Regions from separate parts of the Marinomonas sp. ABL3_031 genome, predicted to be linked through region 3. Evidence: predicted binding sites of a transcription regulator. Region 3 holds the regulator's gene; each other region holds the start of a gene.
The links. Region 3 encodes sigma-54, which starts transcription at its own class of promoters, with help from an activator protein. Its sites were predicted from a motif close to TGGCACNNNNNTTGCTNT; they were not measured.

Region 1: ACXAH2_RS00365 (isoamylase early set domain-containing protein) is a predicted target of sigma-54. The motif match lies at 5,311-5,328, and genes of this name have one in related genera.
Region 2: rutA (pyrimidine utilization protein A) is a predicted target of sigma-54. The motif match lies at 3,848-3,865, and genes of this name have one in related genera.

Annotation. Positions count from the first base shown of each region.
Region 1 is NZ_JBSWYU010000001.1:66,754-77,669, forward strand. It holds gene ACXAH2_RS00350 (methyl-accepting chemotaxis protein) at 1-1,408, shown strand, start outside; gene betA (choline dehydrogenase) at 1,468-3,135, opposite strand; gene betB (betaine-aldehyde dehydrogenase) at 3,163-4,620, opposite strand; gene ACXAH2_RS00365 (isoamylase early set domain-containing protein) at 4,913-5,218, opposite strand; gene ACXAH2_RS00370 (hypothetical protein) at 5,619-5,750, shown strand; gene olsF (bifunctional ornithine lipid synthase OlsF) at 5,752-7,464, opposite strand; gene ACXAH2_RS00380 (hypothetical protein) at 7,652-7,846, opposite strand; gene ACXAH2_RS00385 (hypothetical protein) at 7,997-8,179, opposite strand; gene ACXAH2_RS00390 (ChrR family anti-sigma-E factor) at 8,363-9,058, opposite strand; gene ACXAH2_RS00395 (sigma-70 family RNA polymerase sigma factor) at 9,065-9,640, opposite strand; gene ACXAH2_RS00400 (nuclear transport factor 2 family protein) at 9,851-10,291, shown strand; gene ACXAH2_RS00405 (SDR family NAD(P)-dependent oxidoreductase) at 10,311-10,916, shown strand, end outside.
Region 2 is NZ_JBSWYU010000013.1:45,430-56,345, reverse strand. It holds gene ACXAH2_RS14070 (FAD-dependent oxidoreductase) at 1-48, opposite strand, end outside; gene ACXAH2_RS14065 (flavin reductase) at 102-620, opposite strand; gene rutD (pyrimidine utilization protein D) at 664-1,443, opposite strand; gene rutC (pyrimidine utilization protein C) at 1,523-1,906, opposite strand; gene rutB (pyrimidine utilization protein B) at 1,936-2,670, opposite strand; gene rutA (pyrimidine utilization protein A) at 2,673-3,755, opposite strand; gene ACXAH2_RS14040 (methionine synthase) at 4,090-5,139, opposite strand; gene ACXAH2_RS14035 (DUF1852 domain-containing protein) at 5,167-6,147, opposite strand; gene ACXAH2_RS14030 (hypothetical protein) at 6,437-7,213, shown strand; gene ACXAH2_RS14025 (hypothetical protein) at 7,313-8,341, shown strand; gene ACXAH2_RS14020 (hypothetical protein) at 8,338-9,309, shown strand; gene ACXAH2_RS14015 (helix-turn-helix domain-containing protein) at 9,436-10,620, opposite strand.
Region 3 is NZ_JBSWYU010000003.1:187,348-198,263, forward strand. It holds gene murA (UDP-N-acetylglucosamine 1-carboxyvinyltransferase) at 1-638, opposite strand, end outside; gene ACXAH2_RS05325 (BolA family protein) at 665-901, opposite strand; gene ACXAH2_RS05330 (MlaC/ttg2D family ABC transporter substrate-binding protein) at 1,142-1,762, opposite strand; gene mlaD (outer membrane lipid asymmetry maintenance protein MlaD) at 1,769-2,230, opposite strand; gene mlaE (lipid asymmetry maintenance ABC transporter permease subunit MlaE) at 2,232-3,014, opposite strand; gene ACXAH2_RS05345 (ABC transporter ATP-binding protein) at 3,011-3,805, opposite strand; gene ACXAH2_RS05350 (calcium/sodium antiporter) at 3,955-4,935, shown strand; gene lptC (LPS export ABC transporter periplasmic protein LptC) at 4,935-5,513, shown strand; gene lptA (lipopolysaccharide transport periplasmic protein LptA) at 5,497-6,003, shown strand; gene lptB (LPS export ABC transporter ATP-binding protein) at 6,007-6,732, shown strand; gene ACXAH2_RS05370 (RNA polymerase factor sigma-54) at 6,808-8,292, shown strand; gene ptsN (PTS IIA-like nitrogen regulatory protein PtsN) at 8,308-8,757, shown strand; gene ACXAH2_RS05380 (HPr family phosphocarrier protein) at 8,770-9,039, shown strand; gene mgtE (magnesium transporter) at 9,045-10,394, shown strand; gene yjgA (ribosome biogenesis factor YjgA) at 10,401-10,916, shown strand, end outside.

The sequences.
Region 1 (10,916 bases), on a different contig from region 3:
AATTGATAAGCTGAATGCCATCATGGGACAGAGAGTTGGCTTGGGAGAAACGGGTGAAACTTATCTGGTGGGTGACGATTTATTGATGCGTTCTGATTCTTATTTAAGCCCGGTCGATTTCTCTGTTCTTGGTTCTTTCCAAGCATTAGGTGATGACGGTAAAGTGGATACAGAGGCAGTACGACGAGCTTTTAATGGCGAAACAGCGACAGACATCATTATTGATTACAATGGCAATCCAGTTCTCTCGGCCTTTACTAAGTTAACGGTAAAGGGGTTGAATTGGGTTTTATTGGCTGAAATTGATGAGGCAGAAGCCTTAGCCAGCTATAAGATGCTCATTAATATAAGTGGCATTTTAATAGCGTCTGTTTTTGTGATTGTTTTGTTTGTTGCTCTGTTTGTTGCTCGTTTGGTATTGCAGCCATTGGGTGCTGAGCCTGTGCTAATGCAAGATATTGCGCGACGTATCGCAAAAGGCGATTTGAGCCTATTTACTGAGCCAGTAGCAGATAAGAAGAGTGTGTATGGTGCAATGGCGATGATGTCACATAATTTACGTCAATTGATCAACCAAATTCATGGTACGGTTTCCGCTCAGGTAACCACGTCCAAAGAACTGGCGAGTGTGGCGCAGACCACAAATGGCAATATTCAAACACAGCACAAAAATACCGCTCAGGTGGCATCGGCTATGCAAGAAATATCCGTTTCTGTTACTCAGGTGGTGGAAAATACTCAAACCGTATCTCAGTTAACGTCAGAAGCTAAAGAGCGTGTGGATTCGAGCGTCACTTCGGTGTCAACGGCCGCTCAAGATATTAATGCTGTGGCGGAACAACTAAAACAATCTCAGAAAACAATGGATGTGTTAAATCAACGTACCGCAGACATATCGGCTGTGGTGGAAACCATCCAAGGTATTTCAGATCAAACCAATTTGTTGGCACTCAATGCTGCGATTGAAGCCGCACGAGCTGGTGAGTCGGGCAGAGGTTTTGCAGTCGTTGCCGATGAAGTACGAACCTTGGCACAAAATACTCAGAATGAGACACAGCAAATAGCCTCCATTGTTGAGGGACTACAACAGGGAGCGAAAGATGCTCAAAATACGTTAGAAAGTAACGTGCATGAAGCAGAGCGTGTATCGTATCAAGCCCAAGGTACGATTCAAAAATTACAAGAAGCTGTTGAGTACGTTGATCGTTTAGATCAAATGACGGTGCAAATTGCCAGTGCTGCTGAGCAACAAGGGCAAGCAGTGAATGAGATAAGCCAAGGTATTGAAGAAGTAAGTCTCCTTTCTCAAGAAAATGAAAAGGCGATTAAAAATGTGTCTGGCTCAAGTGACTTGATTGCCAATCAATCGCTCAAGTTAAATGGCTTGATAGATAATTTCAAGTTATAGGTTTGGCATTAAACTCCATAAAAAAGACCAAGATACTCAGTATCTTGGTCTTTTTTTAACTAACGCTGTTTGGTCTCGTATTCAGGATGTATCCAAACCGCTGCGTCCAAGCTTGGTAATGGTGTTTTGCCGAGGATGATATCCGCGGCTTTTTCTGCCACCATGATGGTGGGAGCGTTCAAGTTACCATTGGTGATGGTTGGAAAAATGGACGAATCTACCACGCGTAAACTCTCCACACCACGAACGCGACAGGCTTCATCCAGTACCGCCATTGGGTCATTGTCTGCCCCCATTTTACAGGTACAGGATGGGTGATAAGCACTCTCGACGTTCTCTTTAACCCACTGATCAATGTCTTCATCGCTTTGTACGTTAAGTCCTGGCTGAATCTCTTCGCCACGGAAATCGTCCAGTGCCGATTGCTGAAGAATTTCACGGCTTAAGCGAATGGTGTCGCGCCAATCCTGTTTATCTTGTTCAGTCGAAATGTAGTTGAACAAGATACGTGGCTTGGCCGCAGGGTCAGCCGATTCAATCCATAATTTACCACGGCTCTCTGGTTTATTCGGGCCAACGTGGACTTGATAGCCGTGACCGTCAAAAGCAGAACGACCATCGTAACGCATCGCCGCCGGTAAGAAGTGGTATTGGATATTCGGCCATTTCAAGCCAGCACGAGAGCGAATGAAGCCACAAGATTCAAAGTGGTTAGTCGCTCCCAAGCCATCTTTGAACAAGATCCAACGAGTACCGATCAAGCCTTTGCTGATTAAGTCCAATTTACCGTTTAGGGTAACGGGCTGATTACAGCGATATTGGAAGTAGACTTCCAAGTGATCTTGCAAGTTTTCCCCCACGCCAGCTAGTTCTTGAACCACAGGAACACCTGCTTTCTCAAGTACGTCTTTAGGGCCCACGCCAGACAATTGCAACAATTGCGGGGAACCAACAGAACCTGCGGATAGGATGACTTCCTTATTGGCTTTTACTTGATGTAGCGTGCCTTTTCTACTGAATTCAATACCAACAGCGCGTTTACCTTCAAACAGGATTTTGTGACTCAGGACACCGGTTTTCAAGGTTAAGTTAGAGCGTTTCATCGCGCGACGCAGATACACATTGGAGGTAGAAGCGCGTACGCCGTTTTTCACCGTCATGTGCATTGGCCCAAAGCCTTCCTGACGAAAGCCATTGTAATCGTCGGTTTTGCCGTAGCCAGCTTGATCACCTGCTTCTATGAAAGCTTGGTAAAGCGGGTTATAGCTCATGTCGTTACCATTGTTAGTGGCTAACGGGCCTTCACCACCGCGGTACAAATCGGTACCGCCTTTCCAGGACTCGGCTTTTTTGAAGTAAGGCAGGCAAGACTGGTAGTTCCAGCCTTTCGCGCCATTTTCTTCCCACTCATCAAAGTCGCATGCGTGGCCACGCACGTACACCATGCCATTAATGGATGAGGAGCCACCTAACACTTTTCCGCGCGGGCAGTGCATTTCACGGCCGTCTAAGCCGGGCTCTTTTTCGGTGTGAAATTGCCAAGCGTATTTTTCTGTATTCATTGGGTAGGACAAAGCCGTCGGCATCTGGATAAAGATGCTTTTATCTGTTCCGCCCATTTCCAGCAGCAAAACCTTATGTTCACCAGTTTCTGTCAAACGGTCTGCCAGTACACAACCTGCTGAGCCAGCACCGACAATCACGTAATCGTAAGTTTCGTTTGCCATACTTTATTCTCTCTTACTCAGTCTCGCTTAATAAGGGTTCTGAATGTCATTCAAATCGACAAAAATACTTTTGTTTTGTGTGTAGTGGTATAAAGTATCTATGCCATTTTCACGACCAATACCGGACTCTTTGTAACCGCCTACTGGCATTTCCGCAGGAGAGGCGCCCCAAGCGTTAATCCAACAAATACCCGCTTGCAATTGATTAATCACACGGTGAGCACGAGCGAAGTCCTTGGTAAAGACACCTGCCGCTAAGCCCAATTTTGTGTCGTTAGCGCGCGCAATGGCGTCGTCTTCGTCTTTAAAACTCAATACGGACATGACTGGGCCAAAGATCTCATCTTTTATTTGTGGCATGTCATCGGTACAGTCGGTGAAGACAGTTGGTGCCACAAACGCACCCTTGTCTAGACCGTTTTCTGTTACTTGGTAACCGCCACATAGTAAGGTCGCTCCTGCGTCTTTTGCCGCTTGGATGTAACCCAAAACCTTCTGCATGTGATTTTTCGAGATCAAAGCGCCAACTTGCGTTGCCATGTCCATTGGGTCTCCGACAACCATGGCTTCGGTGCGTTCTTTTAGCTCTTTGGTGAAGGCTTCTAACATGTCTTCGTGGACAAAGACACGTGTGCCGTTAGTACAAACTTCACCTTGGGTATAGAAGTTGGCCAGCATAGCAGCAGAAACCGCTTGATCGATTGGCATGTCTGGGAAGATGATCATAGGGGACTTGCCACCCAACTCCATGGTCACTTCTTTAAGAGACTGAGCTGACGCCGCCATGACTTTTTTACCTGTACCCACTTCACCCGTGAAGGATACTTTGTCGATATCAGGATGATTGGTGATCATTTGACCAGTACGACCATCACCTTGTACTACGTTGAAAACACCGTCAGGTAAACCGGCTTCGGTAAAGATTTCCGCCAGTTTGAGTGCGGTTAATGGGGTTTCTTCAGAGGGTTTGAAGATCATCGCATTGCCGGCTGCCAGTGCTGGGCCTGATTTCCACATGGCGATCTGAATAGGGTAGTTCCATGCGCCAATACCCGCACAAATCCCTAGCGGCTCACGGCGAGTGTAAAAGAAGTTACCATTGCCCAAATCTTGGTATTCGCCTTGAATTTTATCGGTTAGGCCCGCGTAATATTCGATCACATCGGCACCGGTTTCGATGTCGACACAGATGGCTTCTTGTAGTGGTTTACCTGTGTCTAATACTTCCAGCTTAGCCAATTCTTCGTTACGTTCACGTAGCATGTCTGCGGCTTTTTTAAGAATGCGACCACGTTCTACCGGGCTCATTGCCGCCCAGACTTTTTGACCTTGTTTGGCTGATTCAACTGCAGCATCGAGCTCTGCTTGTCCAGCATGTTCTACCGTTGCGATGACTTTCCCAGTAGCTGGGTTGATGGTTTCGAAATGTTCACCGCTGGTGGATGCATGGTAGCGGCCATGAATGTATTGCTGCTTGTGTGCCATGTTGTTTGCCTCTCTTGATTGGGTTCAATACCCTGTTTTTAGTCGAATCAAGGTATGAATTTTTTATTAAACGCGCATTTAATAAAAAACATTGTAACATTTTTACTTACGAATATCAGCCTGCCGACTAAGGGCGACGCAAAGAGTTCGATTGGGCGTCGTTTCATATGAGTTTAGTGATGTTTTATGACAGGATGAGTAGAAATAAGCAGATGTATGGCTAAGAAAAACGGCACCTCAATTTAGCGGTGATCATGAGGTGCCGTAAAATAGACAAGGGTAGTCGATAGCATTAGAGGTTTAATACACCGTTGTTGTCATGGCTAATTGGGCTTGGCACATAGGCGTCGGCCATATCATCATTAAGCCAATAAACATTGTCAGCGACATAGCGAAATTGGTAAGTGTTATCTACTTCCAAGTTTAACGTTGACGCGTACAAACCGGTTTTTTGTTTCCTGAGCGGATTGGCTTCCGCATCCCAGTTATTAAAATCCCCCACGACAGACACTTTACTGGCGTCACCAATGGCTTCTGCAGGTAAGGAAAACTTTACTTTGCATTCTGGCTTAGTCTTTAGGTAGGTTTTCTCAATCATTTCCAGCTCCATATGATCTAACAAAAGAAACATCAATAAAAAGGCTACTGCAAAAGCCTGAGGACAAACGAGATACATGATTAATCCAAGCTAAAGCAAGGCTTGAGCCAGATTTGGTAACTCATTAACGTCAAAAGAAAACTTGTTTACCAACGGATAAACAAAGGTTTTTCTTATTGCTTAAGACCGATTTTTGCCCCAAATTGGCGCTTTAGGAAAGTACAGATAAGTTTTCCTTTAGTCTTAGTTGGAAGATCAAGCGAGCGTTCTGTGTTGACCTTGATCACACCATTCGCCGTTTTTCTCTTCCTTTCTTATTATAGGATGTAAATTCACATTCTACTTGACTGAATTAAGCTAGACTGAAAAGACACTAACAAAAAGTATAAAGAGGTGTGCAATGGATATTGAATTGATTGTCCTCATGATTTTGAGTGTTCTGTTGGTCGTCAAAATCGCCTACTTGGTGATGGTGAAAAAAATACCAGAAGAGCCCAAAGACTCTTCTCGTCATGACCATCATGGATCTTGAGTTATTGGCCTCGGTAGCGCTTGTTTTTCGCTTCTTTCACTGTGTTAAGGTCGACCAAAACCAAACCGTCTACACAGTAGCCAAAGTCGGCATCTACGCCAAAGTCTAAGAAGCGAACGCCGCCAGGTTCGCATAATTCACTGTACTGTTTGAATAAGGTCGGAACGCTCGCGCCAAAGTGTCCTAGTTGTTCTTTTAGCACTTTAAAGTCTTCTTCATAGTTGTCACCCTTAAACATATTTTGGATGATGTCCTTGTGCTCTGGATTTACCTGATAAGGGGTGAAAGAACGAGCCAAATGTTCTTTGTCGGCAAAATACAGCTGATAAAAAGAGACAATAAAGTCTTTTGCCGCCTGCGGATAACTGTTGCTAAGGCTGACAGGGCCAAACATATAGCGAATCTCAGGATGACGATTCAGATAGGCGCCAATGCCGTACCATAAATAATCTAGGCTGCGTTTGCCCCAGTATTTTGGTTGTACAAAACTGCGACCCAGTTCGATGCCTTGTTCAAAGTAAGACTCCATGTCACAGGAATAGCGAAACAGTTCGGCACTGTAGATACGATTGGATGATTCCTCTTTCATGTAGCGCGCAACTTCGCCAATGCGATAAGCCCCAACAATTTCCAGTTCTTCTTCGTCCCAAAGAATCAGGTGGCGGTAATATTGGTCGAACTTGTCTAGGTCTGAGCGTTCTCCTGTGCCTTCGCCCACTTTGCGAAATGCTACTTCCCGTAAACGACCAATTTCCTTCATGGTGACAGAGGCCGCATCATAGTCGAATAAATAGATTTGTTTATTATCTTTGGTGCTGCCCAAATGTTGTGACTGTTTTAGTTCGTGTTTGATGAGCTGACGATTCTGTGGATGATCTACTGTTTTTTCCGTTTTCAGCAAAGGCTTTTTGCCTTTGGCGATGCGGTACAAATGACGTTTCACCAGTTTGTTTTTTTCTTTGTCACTTAATGGCAATTGAGCCACTTCCTGAATGGGAATGGCTTGTCCCACTTGCATTGGAATCTTGCGATTACGCTGACGAAACATTTCATTGGCAAGTTGAAGGGTGGACAAGGGGCGATACACTAAAGAGCTGGTGTAAAACAGCATGGAATTGCGGCCACCAATATGCACTGGTAATAATGGACTATTGGTTTTTTGCGCCAATTTAAGATAGTTTTGATTCCATTTTTGGTCTTTTACGCCACTGGGTGACATGCGAGAGACTTCACCAGCGGGGAAAATAATAATGGCTTCTTCATTGTGCAGACAGCTCATGATGGCCTTAAGCTGCATTCTGCCCGTTTTTCCGCCCAGGTTATCCACTGGTAATACTAGGTTTTTGAGCCCATCAAATCCCATCAACATATCGTTCGCTATGATTTTGACATCGGGACGAATCTCGCCAACCAAACGTAATAATGCGAGTCCATCCAGTGCGCCTAATGGATGATTGGCAATGATCATGACACGACCCACTGCTGGAATATTGCGCCTATCCATTTGACTGACTTGGTAACCAAAGTTGAAATGATCTAAAACGCGATCAATGAATTCAAACCCAGCGCAACCATCGTTCTGTTCAAGGAACTCGTTCACTTCATTTTCATGAAATAAGCGCTTTAATAGGCTTAAAGTTGGACGAGTAATTAATGGACTTTTGTCGAAAAACTGAGGTGATTTACTGGCAATCATTTGCTCGACTTGTATCACGATGGCGCTCCGCTCTGAATAAACTTTTGATGATTTATCACTCAGAGTAGTGGGAGGATGTGACAAGCGGGTGAAGCTTATGTGTCGAAAAGATGACCAATTTTTAACAGAAAAATGTCAGCCTGTTGTCTGTTCTGTTAAAAGGATATCGAATTATTAAATACAGCAAATAGAAAAGTCTGATTGATCACTCGTCAGTAGACTCTTCTTCAAAGCGATAAAAGAAGTTCCATATGCAATAGATGGTCAGTAATACAGCGAGACTGGCCCACAGTGGTTCATCATAAAGCCATTCGATGGCAGCCCAAATGCCGCAGACTAGGGTGGCGACTACGCGGCGCCAGAAAGGTTGGAAAAATTGGCGATCGGTTTCATTTAACATGTTGTGTACCTACGAAAAGGACAATTATTGTTATTCGAATAATGAAAGCACTATGGCGACGATGCAATGTGTTTTTTGTCTTATTGATGCGAATGGTGAAAAGGGTAGAGTGGGGCAGGCCCAGGTGAAAAACACATGAGCCTGAAAATATTACTGCGCTTTGGTTTTGCTGTTGCCCAAGGATATATGGCGTGACCCAGTCGTTTGCGATTGACCACTGACACCTGAGTCAATTTTGTTAATTTGTCCACCACGTGCAAGAAACTCTTGCATTTGTTTTTCAATGGATTCCGAGGTTTCCGTTGCCGCTGGCTGTTTCTTTTTTGTGGCCATGAGAAGAGTCCTTGTTGTGAATTTGAACAATGACTATATCAGACTTTCACATTTTTTTCTTGTTTAGGTTAAAAAACATTCACTTAGCGAACGGCAGCAAGAGAGAAATTAACGGTGAATAAAAGCTAAACCTGCAAGAAGAGAAAGTGATAAGAGATCTTAATTGTCTCTTATCACTCTGTTCTAAAGGTTGGTGTGCGGGTGGTAACGACGCAAGATAGGGTTAAGTAAACGTGTGAACCATCCAGTGAATTCGATCGGTGCATCCAATACAGTCAAACAAATGCATTCAGCATCTTTGGTGACAATGGGTTTGTGTTTGTGGCGTGCATCACGGCTTATAAAGTCACCTTTGCGGTATATTCCGCTTTCATCAGAAAATGCCCCTTCCAATACCAGCGTAATTTCATCACCTGTGTGCGTGTGCGTGGGCATGTGCGCGCCTGGTTTCACCCGTGTTAAGGCAATTTGCGCACCACCTTCTTCATTGTGCAAAGTGGCGATCTTAAAAGAAGGCGATAAATGCATCCATTGAAGTTCGTTATAGTCATGATGAATGAACTGTCGCAAACTCTGTGGAATCAAGTAACCCTTGCTGTTGTCCCTTTGTGGTAAGGGTTTTTTAACCGTCGTGTCGCTGGGTATCGCTTCTTGCTTTGATAGTTTTGCAAAGAACTGGTCTTTTAAATGTCTGACTGATTGAGTCGGCATGGTATTTTGCTCAAACAGTTCAGCGCCAAGTGCTTCAAGCCTCATTAGTTGCTTTTGACACTCAGGACATTGTTCTAAATGGGTCGACACACACAGAGAATGTGCAAGCGGCAAGGCACCGGCAGCATAGTCAGTTAATGTTTCGATTGATGGATGGTAGTGAGTCATCACATACTACCTCTTAACGTATATGGTCAATTTCTGGAGCGCCAAACGCACCCGAGATTTAATGGTTCCAAGGGGCAGAGATAATTCTTCTGCGGCTTCTTTGTGAGTTTTGCCTTCCAGATAAACTTTTGAAAGTACCTGTTTCTGATCAATTGGCAATTTATCAAGACTTTGTTGAATGCTTTGTTGATCGCGCTTTAGTTGAGCATCTTTAAAAGGATCGGCGCTTTCATCAACAACATTTTGCCAAAGATACTCGGGGTCAATATCTGACTGATAGCGACTGTTTTTACGTAAATAGTCTATCCGAGCGTTTCTTGCCAAGGTAAAAACCCATGTATTGAGTGACGCAGCTTCCGGTTTGTAAGTGTGTGCTTTATTCCATATACGAATCATTACTTCTTGAGCAATGTCGTCTGCCATTAGGTTCGCACCTGGCTGAGCGGCAAGGCAAAAGCTGCGAATTTTAGGCACATAATGGTCAAACAAGCGAGACAAAGCTACTTGATCACGTTGCTCTGCGATAGCAATCATGTCTTGCACTCTCTTTTTGTCTGGTTCTATTTTGTTTGCGCTTTCCATTTAGGGCTCCGAGTGATGGAGTATCGTCAAACTTTCTGACTGCGTTTTTTTCAATATATTTGTTACGCAGCCGCTCGAATTTTGGATCACAGTGCGCTGCTTTACAAATAGAAAAATAATAAATTGATCCATTTTGTCACCTTGTGCGTTTAATGAAACGTTGATTTTTTTAACTCAAATGCAACTACTGAACCAGAAGTGACGTGTATTATGGACTCTCAACTCGCTCCCAATTTACAACTGATAGAAAGTTTTAAAGATTTCTATCGCGATGTTAAACATCCCAAGCTTGGTAAAATTGATCAAGTTTATGCGGACAACATCATCTTTAAAGATCCCATCCATGAGTTGCGAGGGGCAGAAGCGTTACACGCCTATTTGTCTGAGATGAGCGTGAATGTTCAAAGCGGCCATTTCGAATACCTTGATCAGATAGTGTCCGACAACATGGCCTACATTAAGTGGAACATGCATTTTAAACACCCAAAACTTGGTAAGGACACCATATCGGTACGTGGTATGAGTCAAGTCCAGTTCCATGAATGCATTTATTTTCATGAAGACGTATACGACCTGGGGCAGCTTCTCTATGAAAATGTGCCCTTGTTGGGAAGTGTGGTTAAAGGTCTTAAAAGGCGTTTAGCTGTATAGTTTGAGGGAGTTTGCCATTATGAGCCAACACAATACGGTGTGGATTACCGGTGCCAGTTCAGGCATCGGTTTCGCTTTGGTAAAGCGCTACTTGCAAGCAGATTGGCGAGTCATTGCCAGTGCGCGATCAGCAGGGGATTTAAGTGAGTTAACAGCAAAGGACAGCCGTCTAACTTTTGTGCCATTCGATATAGTAGATAAAACAAAAATTGACAGGGTGCGTGACGAGATTGCCAAACAGGTGGATTGTATTGATTGTGCTATTCTTAATGCTGGTACCTGTGAATATTTAGACATAGAAGGCGAAGAAACGGATTGGCCTATGATGGAACGAATTATGTCAGTCAATTTCTTTGGCATGGTTAACAGTGTAGAAATGTGTTTGCCCTTGCTACAAAAATCTTCCCAGCCACATCTAGTAGGTATCAGTTCTCAGGCGGTACAAGCCGCCTTTCCAAGAGCCGAAGCTTATGGTGCCAGCAAAGCGGCAATTCGCTACTTTCTGTCATCATTACGTATGGATCTAAACCCCTTAGGTATTGATGTGACCTGTGTTTTACCCGGTTTTGTGGACACTCCGTTAACACGAAAAAATACTTTTGATATGCCTTTTTTAATGTCCGCT
Region 2 (10,916 bases), on a different contig from region 3:
AAAAAGCCCTGCGTATCCTTCACCTAAAATACCGATATCCGTTTCCATATCGGTGCCTAGTGAAGGAAAACTCAGGGTTTGATTGGAAATAACCGATGGCTTTAAACGGCATTGGCGTTTAAGTGATGATATCCACGTTGAAAATAAAGCAGGGCGCCGGCGTTATCAGTCTGTTTTATGGCTAATACTTCGCAAAAGAAAACATCGTGAGTGGCCACGCTTTGACGATGGATAATCTGACAATCGAAACTCACTGCGGCATTCGCTAATATCGGTGAGCCGGTTTGCAAGCTTTGCCATTCGCCATTGCTAAAACGTTCCGTCATAGGGGCTTTGCCACCAAATACATTAGATAAGTCGTCTTGTCCTTTTGCTAAGGTATTGATGGCCAGTGTTGACGCGTTTTTAAAGCGTTCGTAGACAGACGCATTGCGATTTAAGCACACCAATAAGGTGGCAGGACTGTCACTGACACTGCACACAGCGGTTGCAGTGAAACCGATTTTTTCTCCTTGATCCACTGTGGTGACAATATTGACCGCGCCAGCCAAGTTTGCCATGCCTTCTTTAAAGGCTTGTGCTGAAATTCCCAATTTGGTTTCGATTTGCATTTCACTCATAGCCTATTCTCTCGTAATGTGTGCGTTTTTTGACTCAGCATCGCTATTTTGTTGTGTCTAAAAAGTCGATAAGTAAGGTATTAAAATGGTCTTTCGCCGTAATTGTGCTGGCATGACCACCATAGTCCATCATGTTCAACTGAGCATTGGGTAGGGCATCGAAAAGCACTTGTGAGCGCTGCCAAGGCACTAGTAAATCGTCTTTATTGGCAACGATGAATGCTTTGGTTGTGATACTTGCTAAGCGACTTTCGATATTAAATTCACTCAAGGCGCGAATGCGGGCGAGTAAATTGTCTTGGTCTGGGAAATGTGCCTGTAAATGCGCTTCTTCCGCCTCCAATGTTTCAATATTGCTGGCAATCCAATCTGGTGGATACAAGAGCAAAGCTTGCATTTGTAAGTAAATGTCTTGCGCGCAATTGGCTAAGATGGCTTTGCGAATATTGAAACAACGTAAGGTGTGTGGGTTCGGGCTGCTCCATGCATTAATAAGCACCATACTTTGCAGTTTTTCAGGGGCTTGATCGGCAATTTGTAAGGCCACCAAACCACCAAGAGCGTGACCAATGAGATGACATTTTTGTATGTCTAACTCGGCCAGCAGGGTCAGCAATTCGTCCGCCATATTCTTGATACTGTAATCAGGCGCGAGTTTGGCAGGGCTGCGTCCTGTTCCAGCTTGATCGTAAATGAGTACACGAAAACTTTCTGTTAATACAGGTAACTGGCTTTGCCAGAAGTTTGCAGAACCGCCTAAACCTGAGCTAAACACCAAGGTGGGTGCATCCGCTTGTTCTAACCCATGGAGTTCATAATACATACTGGATCCTCATCACCAGAATCAATAGAAAAACCAGCAGCCTAGACGGTTTTGCTAGGCTGCTGCGAGCCGCTTTTGATTAGCCAATGTGTGCAAAGCTGGCAATTTCGACCAAGGCATCCGGTTTCACTAAGCCACATTTGATGCAGTAACGGGCGGGTTTCTCTCCCGGGAAGTATTCGGCATAGACTTCATTTACGGCCGCGTAGTTATCCCAGTCGGTGATTAACACAGTATTAAAGGTAACGTCGTCCATGGTGCCGCCGGCTTCTTCTACCACGCCCTTGATGATTTCAAGAACGTGACGGGTCTGCGCTGCCGCATCGCCAACGTGAACCACATTGTTGTCTTTATCAAAGGGTAAGGTTCCAGACACATACAGCACATTGTCTGCCATTGACCCAGGAACGAATGGAGCAAGTGGTTTACCTGTGCCTGCTGGAATGATGGATTTTTTACTCATACATGTTTCCTCGATTAATAATGGTTTGGTTATGCCGTTTGCTTTGTGACTTGGTCACAAAAGGTTTCTACATCAGAAACCCAGCCAAAAAACGTCTCTATGTTGTACAAAGAGGCTTGTTGAATGGCGTCTGAACCCGCTTGGTGAGTAGCGTCGGCCAAGACGACGCCAAAATATTCCAAGAAAAAGCCGTCTCGCAAGGTCGATTCCACACACACGTTGGTGGCGATGCCGGTAAAGACGAGGGTTTTGATTCCACGACTGCGCAGCATGCTGTCCAAGTTGGTGTTGTAAAATCCACTGTAGCGCGTTTTTGGAATGACAATGTCACCCGGTTGCGGTGCCAGTTCCTCAACCAGTTCATAATCCCAGGTGCCTTTTGCTAACAAGGTCCCCATGAGTTCTGGTTGCTTGCGCATGGTTTTTAAGGCGTTGGATTTGTACCAGTTAGGTGAGCCAGGGCCGCCTGCTTCCGTGTATTCTGGATCCCAACCATTTTGAAAGTAGACCACGGGCATGCCTGCGTTACGTGCTACCTCCAATACTTTGGCGGTTTGCTGAATGACAGGTCCAGTGCTTGAAATATCAAACCCAGCACGATCCAAGTAACCATTTTTAGTGGCGTATGCGTTTTGCATATCGACCACGATAATGGCAGTTTCTGTTAGGTTAATGGCTAATGGCTCAGGTTTGGCTGGCAATACGATTTCGTTAGTCTGGGTGCCATCGTAATAGCCTGATACTTTGAGTTCTTCAATGCTCATGTTTAAACCGCCGCTGCCTGAATGTGCTGACGGGATTTCATCAGCGGTTGGATTTTTTTGCCATAATCGTCCATGCCTTGGATAAAGTCATCGAAGGTTAACAACACGCCACCGCAACCCGGTACGGTCGCGATTTCATCCAGCATAGCGGCCACTTTTTCATAAGAGCCGACCAGTGTACCCATATTAAAATTCACCACCGACGTTGGGTTGGTCATGTCTCGTACATTGGTATCCTTACCCGATTTCTTATCCGCCGCACCTTGTTCCGTCATCCAATCCGTGGCATCAAAATCTTGACCTTCTTTATAAAGCTCCCATTTCGCCATGGCCTTTTCATCCGTTTCATCGGCAATGACCATCATGAGCACTGCTGAATCAACTTCACGTTCTGCTTTGGCGGCGGCTTCTTGTAATCTTGCTGCGGTGGGTGCAAAAGCAGTAGGGGTATTGACGCCTTTACCAAAACAGAAATTGTAGTTGGCATGATTGGCGGTGAATTCCATGCCAGATGCACTTTGTCCAGCACAAATAATCGGAATGTCACGAGACGGTTTTGGCAGCATGCGGCAATCGTCCATTTGAAAGAATTCACCTTTGAAGTCGCTCTTACCTGTTGTCCATAATTCTTTGACGACTTTGATGTATTCTTCAAGATAATTGTAGCGACTGGAGAAGTACTCATCGCCTGGCCACATGCCCATTTGAGAATATTCTGGACGCTGCCAACCGGTCACTAGGTTAACGCCAAAGCGTCCGTTAGAGATGGAATCAATGGTGGTTGCCATACGCGCCATAATAGCGGGTGGTAGCACCAGCGTTGCTGCTGTCGCGTAGAGTTGGATTTTACTGGTAACGGCGGCTAAGCCCGCCATTAGGGTGAAAGATTCCAGATTATAGTCCCAAAACTCAGTTTCACCACCGAAGCCACGCAGCTTGATCATGGAAAGCGCGAAATCCATTCCATATTCTTCTGCCTTCATAACAATTTCTTTATTGAGATCAAAACTCGGTTTGTACTGAGGTGAGGTTTTTGAAATCAGCCAACCATTATTGCCAATGGGGATAAATACGCCTACGTCCATAATTGCCTCTCTTGTCTTCTCTAGTTATTCATCATTAAAAAAAACAGCGATTTGGTAGAATGAATTCATTCCTGACCATTTACTCAATATTAAAAGCATTAAATGTGCCAATAAAATTTTCTTATAAATTACAAATGGTTATGATTTAATTTAAGATTAAATGCTGACCATGTGGTCGATATTGGATCGAAAAAAAACTTTCTGCTCATTATTTGTGCAGTTACTGTGTAGCGAAAAAAGACGGAGGGCGATGATTAAGATGGATTTGTCGCAAACCCTTGCTAAAGACAAGCTAAGCCTAGTTAATAGCGCTAGCTTGTCTAGGGAAGCTAAGTCATGAGGCTGAGGAATGGTTTTGCAAGGCCATTTCTTGTCGAACAATAGCCGCGCCGTCACTGAGTGCTTTTAGTTTGCCATTAGCCACTTCGCGTGACAAAGGTGCCATGCCACAGTTGGTGCAAGGGTAGAGTTTATCAACATCGACATACTTGAGTGCTTTACGCAGGGTATTTGCGACTTCTTCAGGCGTTTCTATTTTATTAGTGGCCACATCAATGGCGCCGACCATGACTTTTTTGCCGCGAATCAATTCCAATAATTCGATTGGTACATGTGAGTTATGACATTCCAGTGAAATAATATCTATGGTGGATTGTTGCAGTTTGGGAAACACGGCTTCGTACTGACGCCATTCAGAGCCCAGTGTTTTTTTCCAGTCAGTATTGGCCTTGATGCCATAACCGTAGCAAATATGCACTGCGGTTTCGCAAGTTAGTCCTTCACATGCTTTTTCTAAACAAGCAATGCCCCAATCATTCACCTCATAAAAAAAAACATTAAAGGCAGGCTCATCAAATTGGATGATATCCACACCTGCGGCGGCTAATTCTTTGGCTTCTTGGTTGAGAATTTTAGCGAATTCCCAAGCCAACTTCTCACGACTTTTATAGTGGTCATCGTAGAGTGTATCAATCATGGTCATAGGGCCGGGAAGAGCCCATTTAATAGGCTTTTTTGTCTGTTGACGTAAAAATTTGGCATCCTCAACAAACACGGGTTTTTGGCGTGACACCGGTCCCACCACAGTGGGGACACTGGCATCATAACGATTGCGAATTCGAACGGTTTTGCGTGTTTCAAAATCCACTCCGTTAAGATGTTCAATAAAGGTGGTGACAAAATGTTGACGAGTTTGCTCGCCATCACTGACGATGTCGATACCAGCGTATTCTTGTTCTTGTAGGGCAATTCGGAGTGCGTCTTGCTGGCCTGAGTGCAGTTCCTCACCCTGTAATTTCCAGGGTGACCAAAGTACTTCTGGTTGTGCTAGCCAAGCGGGTTTTGGCAAACTGCCTGCGCTTGAGGTAGGTAATAGTGTTTTCATAACATTCTCTTCTCTTATTGATTGACCTTATGAAACGGCATAACTCGCTGACCACTGCTGCAATATCGCTTGATAAGGTTTAATGAAGTTTTCTTCTGCAAACTTGCCTTGCTCCACGGCAAGATGGCTGCGTTCTTTTCTGTCATACACAATGTGTGTGAGAGAATGATCAGGGTTTTGCAAATTTGGCTGGTAATGAGCACCGGCCAGGGTGTTGGCGTTGTAAATTTCGGGTCGATAGATTTTCTGGAAGCTTTCCATGGTGCTAATGGTGCTGATCAGTTCTAGATTGGTGTAATCATTCAGCAAGTCACCAACGTAATAAAAAGCCAAAGGGGCAACGCTGTTTGGCGGCATAAAGTAGCGAACCTTCAAGCCCATTTTGTGAAAGTACTTCTCCGTTAGTGACGAGTCATTGGGTAGATATTCAAAACCTAAAACCGGGTGCTCGTTTTCTGTTCTCAGGTAAGTTTTGTTGTCCGAAACGCTTAAACAAATAATGGGCGGTTTGTTGAATGCCTGCTGGTAACTTGGGGAGCGAATAAAATGCTGGAAGAGCTTGCCATGCAGTTCGCCAAAATCTTCTGGAACACTGAATGATTCTTTATTTTTATTATGGTTCGGTAATAAAACGCTGAAATCATAATCTCTTACATAAGAAGAAAAGTTATTGCCCACTACACCTGGAATACGTTGTTGGGTGTCCCTGTCGAGAATCCATGTTTGCAAGATTTCGATGCTTGGGAAGCTTTGTTGGTTAGCTTCTACCTCAATGTTGACGGAGACGATATTCAATTCGATCTGATAACGATCGCTGTTAGAGTTATCCCAATGCGCTAATGCATTAAATCGATTGTTAATCATCTTTAAGACATTACGTAAATTACTCTGACGGTGTCGCCCTCTCGCAAGGTTGGCAAAGTTCGTTGTGATACGGGTGTTGGTTGATGGCTGATAGTCTTCATCAAAGCGTAGTGTGTTAATGCTGAAATTAAATTTTGTGTGCATGGTGATCTGTCATCCTATTCTTTGAGTGTATGAATGTCATAATGCTCTTAATGGATTAGGGCTTTCACCGTCGCTTTACTTCATTTCATTGTTTGCTTTCGTTGTTAGAAAAAGAAGTATTTGTTGTATCGCTAAGAGCTGATACGATTGTTGATTAAATTTAATTATGAATAAAATTGTATTTTTTCACTTTAAGGTGAATTTTTCTAATTTTAATGTGGGAGACGGGTTTTCATAAGAATTCCGTTATCATGGACATCAAGGTATCGAATAAGGAAGAAAGTTTGTCATGATGCAATTTCGTATGTTGTCGATTGTATGTTTGTTCGGAATGAGCACAATGACATTCGCTAAGGCTCAAATAGAACTAGGGTTGCAGGCATCTAACATTGTTTATACCGAGCCATCGGTCATGCAAGAAAAGGGATCATTATTGGGTTTTAACGGACGTTTTATTTTCCAGCAAGCTCATAATGTGAAAGCGTTAGAGGTGACCACTTCGAGCGGTAAAATGGACTATGAAGGTTCTGGCACAATCCAGGGTATTCCTGATGAGTTGTTTGAAGTGCGTGGTTTATCGGGCAGCCCATGGGGACTTGATTCGGCGTGGCAAGTGATGTCATACATTGGTTTGGGTTATCGATATTTGAATGACGATTCCAGTGGTAGAGTGTCCAGTACGGATCATCATGGTTATGAACGTGAGCAAGTTTACTATTACGTACCCATCGGGATTGATTTTGAACACAAGCAATTTTTTTCTGATTGGGGGCTGTATGGCAGTGTCGAATTTGATTATTTAATTCTTGGTAAAAATACCAGCCATACAGGCAGATTGAGTGGCCACCAAGATCTGTCATTCTCGCAATACAATGGCTATGGCAATCGTCTAAAGTTAGGCGTTTCTAAGCAAGTTGAACGGGACCTGGTGATTAAAGTAGAGGCCTTCTACAAATATTGGAATATTGATGATTCCACCATAGATTATGATTTGGATGGAACCCCTATGATTGAACCCAACAATCATTCAAAAGAAATGGGCATCAGTGTGATATTGGCTATTTAAGCCTTCATTATCTTTTGGTTAGGAGAGCAATCAGTCAACGGGTTAGCCTACCTTTACCATACTAGTTCAGAGGTTTGCGCCTGATAACAAGGAATCATTATGACCCTTTTTTTGGATTTATTCTGGCAAGACCAGTACCTCAAACAAAATAGCCTTAAGAAACCGCTGGACAGAGATCGTTATTTTATGGCGTTGATTTTGTTGCTGTGGGGGCAATTTTTTTTGATAACCATAAGCAATTTTAATCCTTTTCATTCTATGCCAGTTTTTTTTCTTACTGAAAACGCGCCTTTTTGGGGACAATTACCTCTTTTGATGTTTTATGTCGGCTTCCAATTTGATTTTATTTTGTCGATTGCCACTTTGTTTCTTGGTTTTCGCATGTTTCCCCAGTCGCGCATTAAAGCCATTAGTTTGGGGTTGATGAATTTTATTGGCATGGTGATTTATCGAGCTATTTTATTAGCACAAATGGACCAATGGGGCTATTCACCTGCCGACGTTATCGGACGTCAGTTTGGACTGACTATCGAAGCTGTTATCCTGTTGACGGGTGTTTTTATTTTAGCTTGGTTGATTGTGAATCTGTTCTTTTTAAGAAGAGAAGGCCTAGCTAAAATGCAACCGGATCATCCGTTATTAAGGCTTAATCCAAGACGCGCCGAAAAACATCAGCTGTCAGCGATTAAGTTTATGTGGAAAATGATGATCTTTGGTTTGATTGCTTCAGCGGTGCCAATATTGCTATTTGGGTTATTACATCTTCTAGGTGGTGATGACTATTACCAAGCTAGGGGGTGGTACATTATGGTTATGCTGGCCTTGGTTGGTTTGGGGATATACGCTCTCATACTGCTGGTGAAGCGCATTCTCAACATTGGCTGGCGCTGGCCGTTTGTGGTGTCAAGTTTGCTGGCGTTTATCGTGGTGTTCTGGCTCATCTTTTTAATGGATGATTTGGTTTACTATTATTTTTCAGGATCATTAGGCACTGTCAGAACGGATCAAATTAAAACGCCTTTATGGAAGCTAATGTTCTTATTGTATTGTCTTGTTCAATTGGCATTGTTATGTAAGCCGGGTCAAGCTAAGCAGACAGTGTCCTCGCAAAAGGAAGTGACATTATGATCTTTGTTCTCTTAAAAGACGTCTTCTATCGCGATCAGTTTACTTCAACATCAAGCCATTCTTTTGACCGCGATCGTTATTTTCTTGGACTCTTTTTACTGGTTACATTTTATATTCACAACTTTTGGCTATCGACTGTCTTAATCGGTAGCGGCGAGCATGATGTCGTGCAATCTGCTTGGACTGAGACGCTTTTCTCAGTGGCTCACGTTTTACCAAATGAATATAACTCCTTCTTTGGTTTGGCCTTATTGACTTTTTTATTAGTCAAACGAATGTTCGGCGTTTGGCTCGCCTTACCTGTCACTGCATTAAATTTAGTCGCATTTTCTCAAATAAGTTATGTTGGTGTTGAGTTGTTACAAGGGCTGACGCAAAAAAATCAAACTTATCCCATCAGTTTGATTAGTCTAGTAGTGTGTATCTTGTTGAATTTGTACATCTGGAAGACTAGACCAACACTTAAAGATAAACAGCCTGAGCATCCTTTGTTATCAATCAATAATGACGTAGAACATCCGCATCAAATGACGGCTTATTGGTATCTGAATAAAGCGGTGATGAGTACTTTGTGCCTATTTGTCTTGGTGACTCTGATGTATTTTCTTGTTGGTATGACGACCATTTTAACGAAAGCGCATTCGGTACAAGGCATTCAGTATTTAACTTGTTCACTTTTTATTGTGCTGTTATTGTCAATGCTGAGATTCGCACCTCGTCGCTACGCGAATTTGCTGTCATCTGCCCAATTATGGGTGAAAAGGGGAGCGCTGTTTTGGCTGATTTCCATTAGCATTATTATGCTTTGTAAGTGGGTGTTAGGCGTTGATTTTTGGTATTTGTCCATGTACTTATTGCTGCAAATTTCCAGCCTTGTCTTTTTCATTGTGGTGATGGTCATGGTGTTATTGACGCCTTCTTCGGTTAATCACATGACTGTCACATCAGAGTCACAAACCGTTGGATAGAAAAAGCCTCATACCAAATGTGTGAGGCGGTTTGTGTTCCGCATAGGCATTATTACGATCAAACATGTGATGACGATATACACTTGTATGCCATAGTTTTTTAACTTACCTTCTTTTCTAAAATTCTTAAGAAGGCTGAGTAGTCTGTTTATAGGCCGTTGGGGTTAACCCTGTTTCTCTTTTAAAGGCCTTGTAAAAAGAGGATCGTGAGTTAAACCCAACTTCATAAGCAATGTCTAATACGGTTTTCTCTTTTTGACCGATCAGTTTCAGAGCCTCTTTAATGCGTAATGCATTGATAAAGTCGAAAAAGGTATCGCCAAGGCGGCCATTTAAGGTTTGAGAAACGTAATTGGCAGGTTCTGCTACTGCTTTGGAAAGATCGGCTAACGAAAGATTAGGATTCAAATACAATTTCTGCTCTTGCATAACGTTATGAATATTTTGTTCGATGCGATCAATATGAGCATCGGTGAGAGCAGATTTTTCATATTTTGCTGGGTTTTTAATGCGCGTTTTTGTTGCATCTTCAGTTAAGTCAAGCTGGACAAAGTCCGTTTCTTGCATAAAGCTGCCTTGTCGTAAACTCCAATGAGACATAGTAAAAACAAGGCATAGGTTTAAGAGATCGACTAGATAAACAACCTCATCAATATAGTTGGTAAACATGCCTAGCCATGCCACGCATAGGGTGCAGATCATGAGCAGACTGACCAAATAAATCCACATTAGTTCTCTGTCTTCCGTACTGGAGTAATAATGCTTGAGCTGTTGTTTATGGCGAATTAGATGGCGAACAATCACTATCAGGTAACACACACATTGCATGGCCCATAACACCATTAATAAGTATAGGGACCAAGCCGAGACGATTAATAATCGCGTGATGATGACCTCAGTACCTTCTTCAAACAACATGGCGAGCATGTTGACGGGAAGAGACAGGAGAAAAGCCGCAACCCCTAAGCCAATGAAAAAGGGCGTCAAATGGTACAAGTCTTGTTTGCGCCACTCGATAAGGGTGGGGCTGGTGATGTTACGTACATAAAACCAAAGGAATGGAAAAAGTAAAAGCAGACATATATGAGCAAAAATAGAACTAACGTACTTCACCATAACGGTGGTTGAATCAAACGAAAAGATATCTAAGGTGGTCCCAAGACTATTAATACAAATCGCTGAAAAGAACACGATTAGCGGTGTATAAATGTGCAGAGGATCTTTTTTAACCACGAAGAGGCTGATGGTTAATGAGCATTGTCCTAATATCGCGGCAGCAAAAATGGCTTCAATCGTACTCACTGTGTTCATATTCCGTAGCATCCTGATGGCGAAATTGTCGCCTATTAGCTCAATGTGTCTGTCTTTCCATGTCGGCTTAGACACTGAATATACTAAAAAATTTGGGGATTCGCTGCACCTCTCAAGATGAGACGATCTTGGTGTGCTGGTTTACTCATCTACTTGGGGGCAATGATACTATAGGAACAGAAACATGTTTAAGCACAGAATGAATGGCATAGCGGTTTAGTTAGGGGTGGGGGCTTCTTTAGCGCAAGCCAGTCTTCAAAACATCGGAGCAGAACTAGGTAGGTTGTTAGGTGGTT
Region 3 (10,916 bases):
TCAGTTCCATGACCGGATATTTTTGCCCCCATGGCAATCAAGCACTCAGCCAAATCAACTACTTCAGGTTCACGAGCAGCATTTTCAAGGATGGTTTGGCCTTCTGCTAAAGTCGCTGCCATTAGCAGGTTCTCAGTACCTGTTACAGTTACCTTATCGAAGAAAATACGAGCGCCCTTAAGACGGCCGTCAACAGTCGCTACTATGTTTCCGCCTGTTACATCTATCTTTGCCCCCATGGCTTCTAAACCACGCAAGTGCAAATCCACTGGACGACTACCAATGGCACAACCACCTGGCAAGGAGACAACGGCACGACCAAAATGGCTTACTAATGGCCCTAATACCAAAATGGAAGCTCGCATGGTTTTAACCAGTTCATAAGGCGCTTCACAATTATTCAGTGTGGAGATGTCCAATTGAACACTCATTTTTTCATCAACAACAACACCACAACCCATTGACCCCAATAGCTCTAACATGGTGGTAATGTCATGCAAGTGCGGCAAATTCTTAATAGTAATTAAATCTTTAGTCAGCAAAGTAGCTGCCAAAATTGGAAGCGCTGCATTTTTCGCCCCTGAAGCTCGCACCACACCCTTTAAAGGTGACCCACCAGTAATTAAAAGCTTATCCATACAATCAATCTCTTATAATAATTTCTTTACAGCTTACTTGCTTGCTCTGGCGTGTAAGTTTTCATGGTTACAGCGTGAATAGCACCACTGGCAATGGCCTCTTGTAAATGTGAGTACACAAGCTGTTGACGCTTCACCGTCGACAACCCCTCAAATTCACTCGATACAATGACAACTTGAAAATTACAACCTTCTCCCTCTGCCATGACTTCACTATCACGAATAGAAGATTCCAAAAGTGCTTTTACTTCACCTGCGTTCACAGTCACTCCAATCTAAAATGTACTTTAATGCTGATATTCTACCCTAGTAGAGCCAACTACTTAACACTTTCGATAGCCACTAGGAGTAAAAAAACAGTTGTTTTCTAAGATTTTATTCGATGATGACAGATTGGCTATCGTTTTTTTAGCTTTTAAACACAGCACACACAAAAAACGGCAATAAAAAAATCCGCTTACAACTTTTATAAGCGGATTTTTAAGAATGAGCCACCATCACTATTATGATTTTTTCGCTAATGAATCCTTCCAAGCAAGAATCGCAGCTTCAATATCATTTCGATTCTGCTCCATCATGACACCAAATTGCTTGCGAAATGTCAGGCCAAAATTAATGTTATTGATTGCTACATTACTCAATAACCATTGCTGACTTTTGTTCTGCTCCATGTAGAAGATGATGTTCAACATGCCACCATTTTCCGTTTGGAAGTCCACATTAACTTTGGTTTCACGACCACGACCTTGTGGCCCTAATGGCAGCACATTAATTCGATCAGGATCTAACTCTAACAATGAAGAGCCATAAGTCTGTAACAAGGTGTCTTTAGTAACACCAGCAAAGCGCTCTCTTTGTTCAGGTGTGGCTCGTCGATAATACTTCCCCATCACCTTACGAGAAAAATCATCAAAATCCACTACGTTAGCTAAAATTCGATCCACCCTGACAGCGAGTTCGTCAGGGTTGTTTGCTAAGAAATCCTTATCCTTTACTATATCATCACGGAATGCATCCACGACTTTCACTACGGCATCCCTTGCCCCTTCGTTATCATTCGCCCAAACAAGTGAGCTCATCAACAAAGACAAAACAAGGCAAGTCCCAGTCAACAGTTTTATCATAAAGAATTACTCCGAATCACCTGAATTAAACAGGAATTGACTGATTAAGTTCTCCAATACTAAAGCAGATTGAGTGTCAAAGATTTCCCCACCGTCTTTCAGCATTTCTTCATCCGCGCCTATGGTAATACCAAGGTATTTCTCACCCAGTAAACCACTGGTCAAAATGGCAATCGAACTGTCCTCAGGAATATTATCGACATCGGCATCGATATTCATCGTCACCAACCCCATGTAAAGCTCTTTATCAAAAGAGATGGACTCAACAGAACCAACCGTTACACCGGCAATAGTAACCTTTGAACGACTCGTCAAACCACCAATATCATCAAACCTGGCAACAATTTTGTAAGAATCTTTTTGAGCAGAAAATCCCAATCCACTTACTTGCACCGCCAAGTAAACAAAGGCTGCCAATCCCAATACAATAAAACATCCAACTAATAATTCAGTACGCTTACTTCTCATCCTAAAAATCCCCAAACATGGCAGCTGTTAATACAAAATCCAATGCTAAAATGGCTAAAGAACCCAACACCACAGTGCGAGTCGTTGCTTTCCCAATACCTTCAGAGGTTGGCACACATTCGTAGCCCTGATATACCGCAATCCAAGTCACAACAACTGAAAAGAAAAAGGCTTTGATCACCCCATTCATAATATCGGTATCAAAATACACTGACTGCTGCATCAAAGACCAAAATGCACCGTCATGCACTCCGAGCCAGCCAACCGATACCAATAGACCGCCAATAATCCCCGTTGCGGCAAAAATAATACTCAACAAGGGCAAACAAATCACTCCAGCAATAAAACGTGGAGCAATAATGCGACGCAAAGGATCAACCCCCATCATCTCATAACTAGACAATTGCTCAGTGGCTTTCATCAAACCGATTTCCGCAGTCAATGAAGAACCGGCACGACCAGCAAAGAGCAAAGCAGTCACCACTGGTGCTAACTCACGCAGTAAAGACAAAGCCAATAATTGACCAACCGCTTCTTCCGAACCAAATTTTGATAAAATACTGTAGCCCTGTAGTGCCAGCACCATACCAATAAAGGCACCTGACACCACCACAATCACCAGTGATAACACACCGACAGAGTAAAGTTGCTTTACTAATAATCGAATTGACTCACCAAAGCGAACAGGAACACGAAGCACACTTTGCGCTAAAAATAAGCCCGCACGCCCAACCGCTTCTAACCAATTGAGAAACCAAGCCCCTAAATGCATCACAAGATTCATATTGATACTCCTTGTGACTGAGATTGCTCAGGATAATGAAATGGCACTGGCCCATCAGGCTCGCCCTTCATAAATTGTTTAACCTGTGGATCATTAGAAGCTTGAATCTCTTCAGGCGTGCCTTCGGCAATCACTTTACCACCCGCCAGAATACAGACGTGGTCAGCAATAGACAGTGACTCTTCAACATCGTGAGACACCAACACAGAAGTAATCTTGGCGTCATCATTTAATTGTCGAATCAGTTTAACCAGCACGCCTTTTGAAATAGGATCTTGACCTGTAAAAGGTTCATCATACATCACCAAGTCCGGATCCAAGGCGATGGCTCTGGCTAACGCCACACGTCTTGCCATGCCGCCAGACAATTCAGATGGCATAAGTTGATGCGCACCACGCAGACCTACACTATGAAGTTTGTCCATGACAATTTGTTGAATGCGTCTTTTATCAAGCTGGGTATGCTCCTCAAGTGGAAAGGCGATATTTTCTGCCACTGACATATCGCTAAACAAGGCACCACTCTGAAAAAGCATGCCCATTTTTTTGCGGACGTTATAAAGCTTTTTACGAGACAAAGTATGAACATCTTGTCCACCTACCAATATCCGCCCCTGATTTGGAACCAATTGTGCGGCAATTAATTTCAACAAAGTGGTTTTACCTGTACCACTTGGCCCCATCACAGCGGTTACCTTACCCTTTGGAATGCTCAAAGAGACGTTTTTATAGATTGCTCTTTCTCCACGATAAAAACTCAACCCCTGTACTTTAATATATGCGTCTTCCACAAATACACCCTTATTCCCTAGCGAATACCGATTGATACTAACACCGCCTTTTAGGAAATAAAATCTCACACCGTGTAAATACAATTTGTTTGCTAGGTCAAGCCTTGAATTTCAAAGCCAAACCTCATTAAATGGTAGCCCCTGAAATTATGAGTAATTACTCCATCATGTTGTTGTTTTCTGCTGCCTTGATTGCTGGCTTGATTCTTCTGGTCATTAGTTCTGATAAGTTTATTGAAAACTCTGCTCTGGTCGCAGAGAAACTAAACATAAGCCCCATCATCATTGGCATTACATTAGTCGCCTTAGGTACATCAGCACCTGAAATGGTTGTTTCAACCATTGCGGCATTGGATCAAGCGCCTGAAATTGCCGTAGGTAACGTGCTAGGGTCAAACATAGCTAACATTGCTTTAGTTTTGGGTGCCACGTTATTGTTCTCTGCCATACCTATCACTGCAGGCATTGCCACCAAAGAAGTCCCACTTGTATTAGGCATAACACTTCTAACAGGACTGTTAATTCATGATCAACACCTCAGCGTTCTAGATGGTGTTATCTTAGTGGCGGCATTCATGGTAATTTTGTTTTTGCTTTTAAAAGGTAGTAAAGATTTGTCCAAGGAACTAACAGAAGAACTTCCGGAAGATGACGGAAGCTCTATCGGACGTTCATTACTTATTGCGATCTTGGGTCTTGCCGTTTTAATTGGCAGCTCCAAGTTATTGGTGTGGGGTGCCATAGGAATCGCCACTCAACTTGGAGTCAGTGAATTGGTGATTGGTTTGACCATTGTCGCTATTGGTACCAGTCTACCTGAGTTAGCAGCCTCCATCAGTAGCGTGCGCAAAGGACATCACGATATCGCCATCGGTAATATCTTAGGTTCTAACATATTTAATTTAGCGACAGTCTTACCTTTACCTGCTCTGATAGCACCAGGCGTACTAGATCACAGCATTTTGACCCGTGATTACCCTTGGACACTAAGTTTAACACTGGCCTTGGTCATTGCCATTTTTGTCTTCAAGCGTACTAAGCGTAATAGCATTCCAAAATGGCTAGGACTACCACTACTGATCGCTTACGCTTTATACTTGTACATTCTAGGTACAGGTGGCCCGACTTAATGACAACTAACAAAACATTTAAAAGTCTGCGCAATATACTGATAATCGCCCTATTTAGCGCTATCATTGCAATGCTGACTTGGTATAAAAATCTACCCCAGACCAATTTAGTTGAGTCTGCGTCGTTAAGTAGTACTCCAGATTATTTTATCACTCAGGTTGTAGCGCAGAGGTATGATGCACAAGGAAATTTAATTGAGCGAATCAATGCCGAGCAAACCCTACACTACATCCAGACCTCACGCACCTTACTGGAGAATCCAAATATAGATAGATATTCTGTATCTGGTAGTTGGCACGCTCACGCTTCGCAAGGCATTATTGAGGATGGTAGTAACGACATTTTGCTGTCGAATAATGCAGAAGCCGTAAAAAAATATAAGCAATCAGAAGATGTGATCTTACACGCTGACACTATTCATTATTTAGACCAAGATAAATCCTTAACCAGTCAAGGAGATGCAATTCTTACCTCTGCTCAAGGTAAGACTTCTGCGGGCAAAATTATTACTTATATCAATTCAGAAGAAGTCGTGATGACAGGATCAGTACGAGGAAATTATGAAACAATTCACTAAATTATCTGGTTTAATTACTCTGATAACATTAAGCCAATATAGCCTTGCCCTACCTAACGACATTGAGAAACCACTTGAAATTCAAGCAGATGAAGCTTCCTTTGACCAAAATACAGGGCAAGCCATTTATAAAGGTAACGTACTTGTTAAACAAGGTTCAATTGAAATCCAAGCTCAATATTTAAAAGTAACGAGCAACCCTGAAACTCAGCAGTTCAGTAGTTTAGAGGCTTCCGGCACTCCGGCTAAATTCAGCCAGCAAGTAGACTGGAGTGGCAATATCGTTATCAGCAAAGGTAATGAAATTCACTACTCAACAGATGAAGGTAAACTTGAAATCATTGGTGAGGGCTATCTAAGTCGCATGCAAAATTCCATCTCTGCTGACTATATTCTCTATAGGATCGATGACGGCACATTCAGTGCCGAGAAAAAAGATTCCGGTCGCGTATCAATGACCCTACAACCACAAACAGGCAAGGCAAACTAACCCATGGCTCGACTGGAAGCAAAACATCTGGCTAAAAGCTACAAAAAGCGCCCTGTTGTGAAAGACGTCTCCGTTGCTGTTGAATCGGGGCAAGCCGTAGGTTTGCTGGGCCCAAATGGTGCGGGCAAAACCACGTGTTTTTATATGATAGTCGGTATGGTTGCCAATGATGCCGGGGGGATTTTTATTGACGACCAAGACATTACTCAAGATGCTATGCATGTACGCGCCCAAAAAGGCGTGGGATATTTACCGCAAGAGGCCTCCATTTTCAGAAAAATGTCCGTTGAAGATAATATTTCAGCCATTTTAGAAACCCGTAAAGAACTGTCTAAAACTGAGCAGAAGGAACGTCTAGAATCATTACTGGAAGAATTCAACATCACTCACATTCGTAAAAATTTAGGCATGGCCCTGTCTGGTGGCGAGCGTCGCAGAGTCGAAATTGCACGTGCTTTGGCAATGAATCCTAAATTCATTTTATTAGACGAGCCTTTTGCAGGGGTTGATCCGATTTCTGTAGGCGATATAAAGCTGATTATTAAGCATTTACAAGACAACGGCATTGGCGTTTTAATTACCGACCATAATGTAAGAGAAACGCTGGATATTTGTGACAAAGCTTACATTGTGGGCAATGGTTATATCATAGCTTCTGGTGATGCCAGTGAAGTCATTAACAATGAACAAGTAAAAAAAGTCTATTTAGGCGACGACTTCCGCCTGTAACCCCTTATCATTATTGTAGAAAGGGAGTAATATGCATAACTCGTTCCAATTTATTAAATCAGACAGAGTTGCTCCATGAAGCAGTCTTTACAGCTAAAGCTCGGTCAACAATTAACCATGACCCCGCAGTTGCAACAAGCCATTCGTTTGCTGCAACTTTCGACATTGGATTTAAAACAAGAGATTCATGAATTCCTTGAATCCAATCCTTTGCTGGAATTAGATGACGACGAATTAACTGCCATCGACTTACCTGCTAGCATTGAATCTAAAGTCGAAAACGATACAAGCAAAGAAAAGGCAAACAGTGAGTCAGCCGAAGAAGCCCGATTAGAATCAGAATGGACGGAAAGTATCCCTGAAGAGCTTTCAATTGATAGCAACTGGGATGATACCTACCAAAGCTCAGCCGCCGTAAGCGATGCGACTAGCTTCGATAATGAAATGGACTTTGAAAGTCGTAATGCTCCAGCAGAGAGCATTCAAGACCATTTAATTTGGCAACTCAACCTAACCCACATGTCAGACCGTGATTTGGAGATTGCTTACGCGATTGTTGATTGCGTTCAGCCTGACGGTTATCTGAGCATGTCATTAGAAGACATTCTAGAATCTCTTACAAGTGATCTAGAAGAACTTGAATTGGATGAAATTCAAGCCGTACAACACAGACTGCAACGCTTTGACCCTGTGGGTGTATGCTCAATTGATTTACGCGATTGTCTGCTGGTGCAATTAGAAGCATTTCAAGACCACCCTCTATTCAAAAGCACACAAAACCTGATCAGTCATTATTTAAATCTGCTAGGCAGTCGAGACTTCGTGCAGTTAAGCCGCAAAACCAAGCTTAAAGACGAAGCGCTTAAAGAAGTTATTCATCTTATTCAGCAACTTAACCCGCGTCCAGGTTCGGCCATTGATGAAGACGATACGGATTATGTCATACCAGATGTGTCAGTCAAAAAGCGTAACGGCATTTGGCAAGTCGAATTGAATAATGATGCTTTACCACCGATCAAGATTAACGAAACCTATTCCGCCATGGCTAACACAGCCTCTACTGCAGAAGATGTAAGCTACATCAAAAATTCATTACAAGAAGCCAAATGGTTCATGAAGAGTTTACAAAGTCGTAATGAAACTCTGTTAAAAGTAGCCAGTTGTATTGTGAGTCGCCAGATTGCTTTTTTCGAACTCGGCGAAGAAGCCATGAAACCTATGGTATTACACGATGTTGCAGAAGAAGTAGGCATGCATGAATCCACTATTTCTCGTGTCACTACGCAAAAATACATGCATACACCAAAAGGCATTTTTGAATTGAAATACTTCTTTTCAAGCCATGTTAATACTGCATCAGGCGGTGAATGTTCTTCGACCGCCATACGCGCTATGATTAAAAAATTGGTGGCTGATGAACCTGCTAAGAAACCACTTAGTGATAATAAACTGGCAACCATCTTGGCAGATCAAGGCATTCAAGTAGCAAGACGTACCGTTGCCAAATATCGTGAGGCGATGAATATTCCGCCTTCCAATGAACGAAAAAGATTGATTTAACAGGTATTAAGTATCATGCCATTAAATTCACTACTAAAAGCCGATCTTGTGCTTGCTAAACAAGACATTGTTAGCAAAAAACGTGTTCTTGAAAGTTTGGCGGAGATCACTTCTAACCGTCTACATTGTGATAATGAAGCTGTCTATGACGCCTTGTTGGCACGTGAGAAATTAGGTAGTACCGGTATAGGAAATGGCATTGCCATTCCACATTGTCGTCTTGAATCTGCCAATCATACAGCCGTTGTTATTATGTCCCTACAAAGTCCTATTGATTTTGACTCTGTCGACAAACAGCCTGTTGACTTGATCTTCGCCTTAATTGTACCGCCTCACGAATGCGATCAACACTTATCGACTTTAGCGCAAATTGCAGAATTAGCGCAGTCACCAGACGCACTAGCAAAACTTCGCAACGCACAAACTAATAAAGAGTTGTACACTAGCTTTGAATCTTTAATATAAGGATGAAACAGCATGCAGGAAGAATCCATCACTATTATCAACAAGCTTGGACTGCATGCCCGTGCTGCAGGCAAGCTGGTTGAAACCACATCACGTTTCTCATGTGATATTACCATTGAGAAGGATGGCCGTAATGTTGACGGCAAAAGCATCATGGCAATGATGATGCTCGCTGCTGGCAAAGGTACTGAAATCACCGTTAAAACCAATGGAGAAGATGAGGAAGAAGCGATTAAAGCCGTCTTGGCTTTGATTAATGATCGTTTTGGTGAAGACGAGTAGTTTTGATGCCAGAAAAAACGTTAAGCCATCTGCAGACAGTTAGTGAGTCCCTTGAGTCTGGGGCCACTATGCAGGCACGTTATCTGCTTAACGGCGCTCTACCTGCGCAAGATGTAGCCCGTCTACTCGAATCTTCCCCCCCAAAAGAGCGTAAATTACTTTGGGAGTTAATTGACTCTAAAAACGAAGGGGAAGTCCTTCAATATCTAAGTGAAGACATAGGTGCCCAGTTCCTAAAAGAAATGGATACTGAGCGCTTGGTCGCAGTATCAGAACATTTTGAAAGTGATGACCTTGCCGACTTATTACAACACTTACCTGAAACAGTCGTAAAAGAAGTTCTTGCGTCTATGACGGCGCAAGACAGAACCCGAGTCGAAACACTATTAAGCTACTCTGAAGATTCAGCGGGTGGCTTGATGAATACGGATACCATCACCATTCGTCCGAACATCACTGTGGATATCGTATTCCGTTATTTACGTCGTCACAATACTCTACCAGATATGACGGATAACCTACTGGTCGTTAGCCGCTCAGACCGCTTATTGGGCACACTGACGTTAACCAAACTCTTGGTGAGTGATCCAGATGATACAGTACGTGACATCATGGAGACAGATTACACTTTCATCACCGCTGATACGCCTGCCAGCGATGTCGCTCAATTGTTCGAAAATATGGATCTAGTGTCTGCTCCGGTTATCGATGGAGAAACTCAAAAACTACTCGGCCGCATCACCATTGATGACGTGGTAGACGTCATTCGTGATGAGGCTGAGCATTCCATGCTCAGTATGGCAGGCTTGGATGATGATGAAGATACCTTCTCCCCTATTTTAAAAACCACTAAACGTCGCGCCGTTTGGTTAGGTATTAATCTCATTACCGCCTTTATTGCCTCTTATGTCATTGGCCTATTTCAGCACACCTTAGACCAAGTGGTGGCATTAGCCATTTTAATGCCAATTGTCGCCAGTATGGGAGGCATCGCAGGTTCACAAGTACTGACCTTGGTTATTCGAGGTATAGCACTTAACCAAATAGGATCAACCAACACTCGCTGGCTGCTCAATCGCGAATTGATTGTCGGTATACTGAACGGTATCCTTTGGGCCAGTATTATCGCGGCCCTTACCGCCGTTTGGTTTGACAATATTATGATTGCCTATATCATTGCTGGCGCAACCATCATTAACTTACTTTTTGCCGCTGCCACAGGAACCTTACTGCCCATTTTATTAAAAAAAATCGGCATAGACCCAGCCTTGGCAGGCAGCGTTATTTTAACAACCGTGACCGATGTGGTGGGCTTTTTATCCTTCCTCGGCTTGGCCACTATTTTTCTTGTATAGGTTCCCATGACAGATTTTGATCAATTCGAAGACGACATCCCTAAAAGTAAAACCCAGATCAAGCGTGAAATGGAAGCTTTGCAAGAGATAGGCAAGAAGCTGTTGCAACTAAGCAAAAGTCAGCAAAAGAAAGTCCCTATGTCTGACACGCTGCGTGATGCTTTAAATGAAGCTGATCGCATCAAGCAACATGAAGCCACTCGTCGTCATTTGCAATACATAGGCAAGGTAATGCGCACCGAAGATCACGAAGCCATCGAACAAAGATTGGCTCTGTTTGATACAACATCGGCCGCTTACAACAAACTCTTTCACCAACTTGAACTTAAACGTGACGCCTTAATAAGTGAAAACAGTAAAGAAGAATTGGCTAACTACTTAGATGAACACCCTGAAGTTGAAGACATCCAAACTTTGCGCAATCTGATTCGACAAGCACAAAAAGAGGTTTCTCAGCAAGGCAAAACAACCAATCGTAAAAAGCTGTTTCGCTTCTTACGTGAAATGGAAGAAAAACGTTTA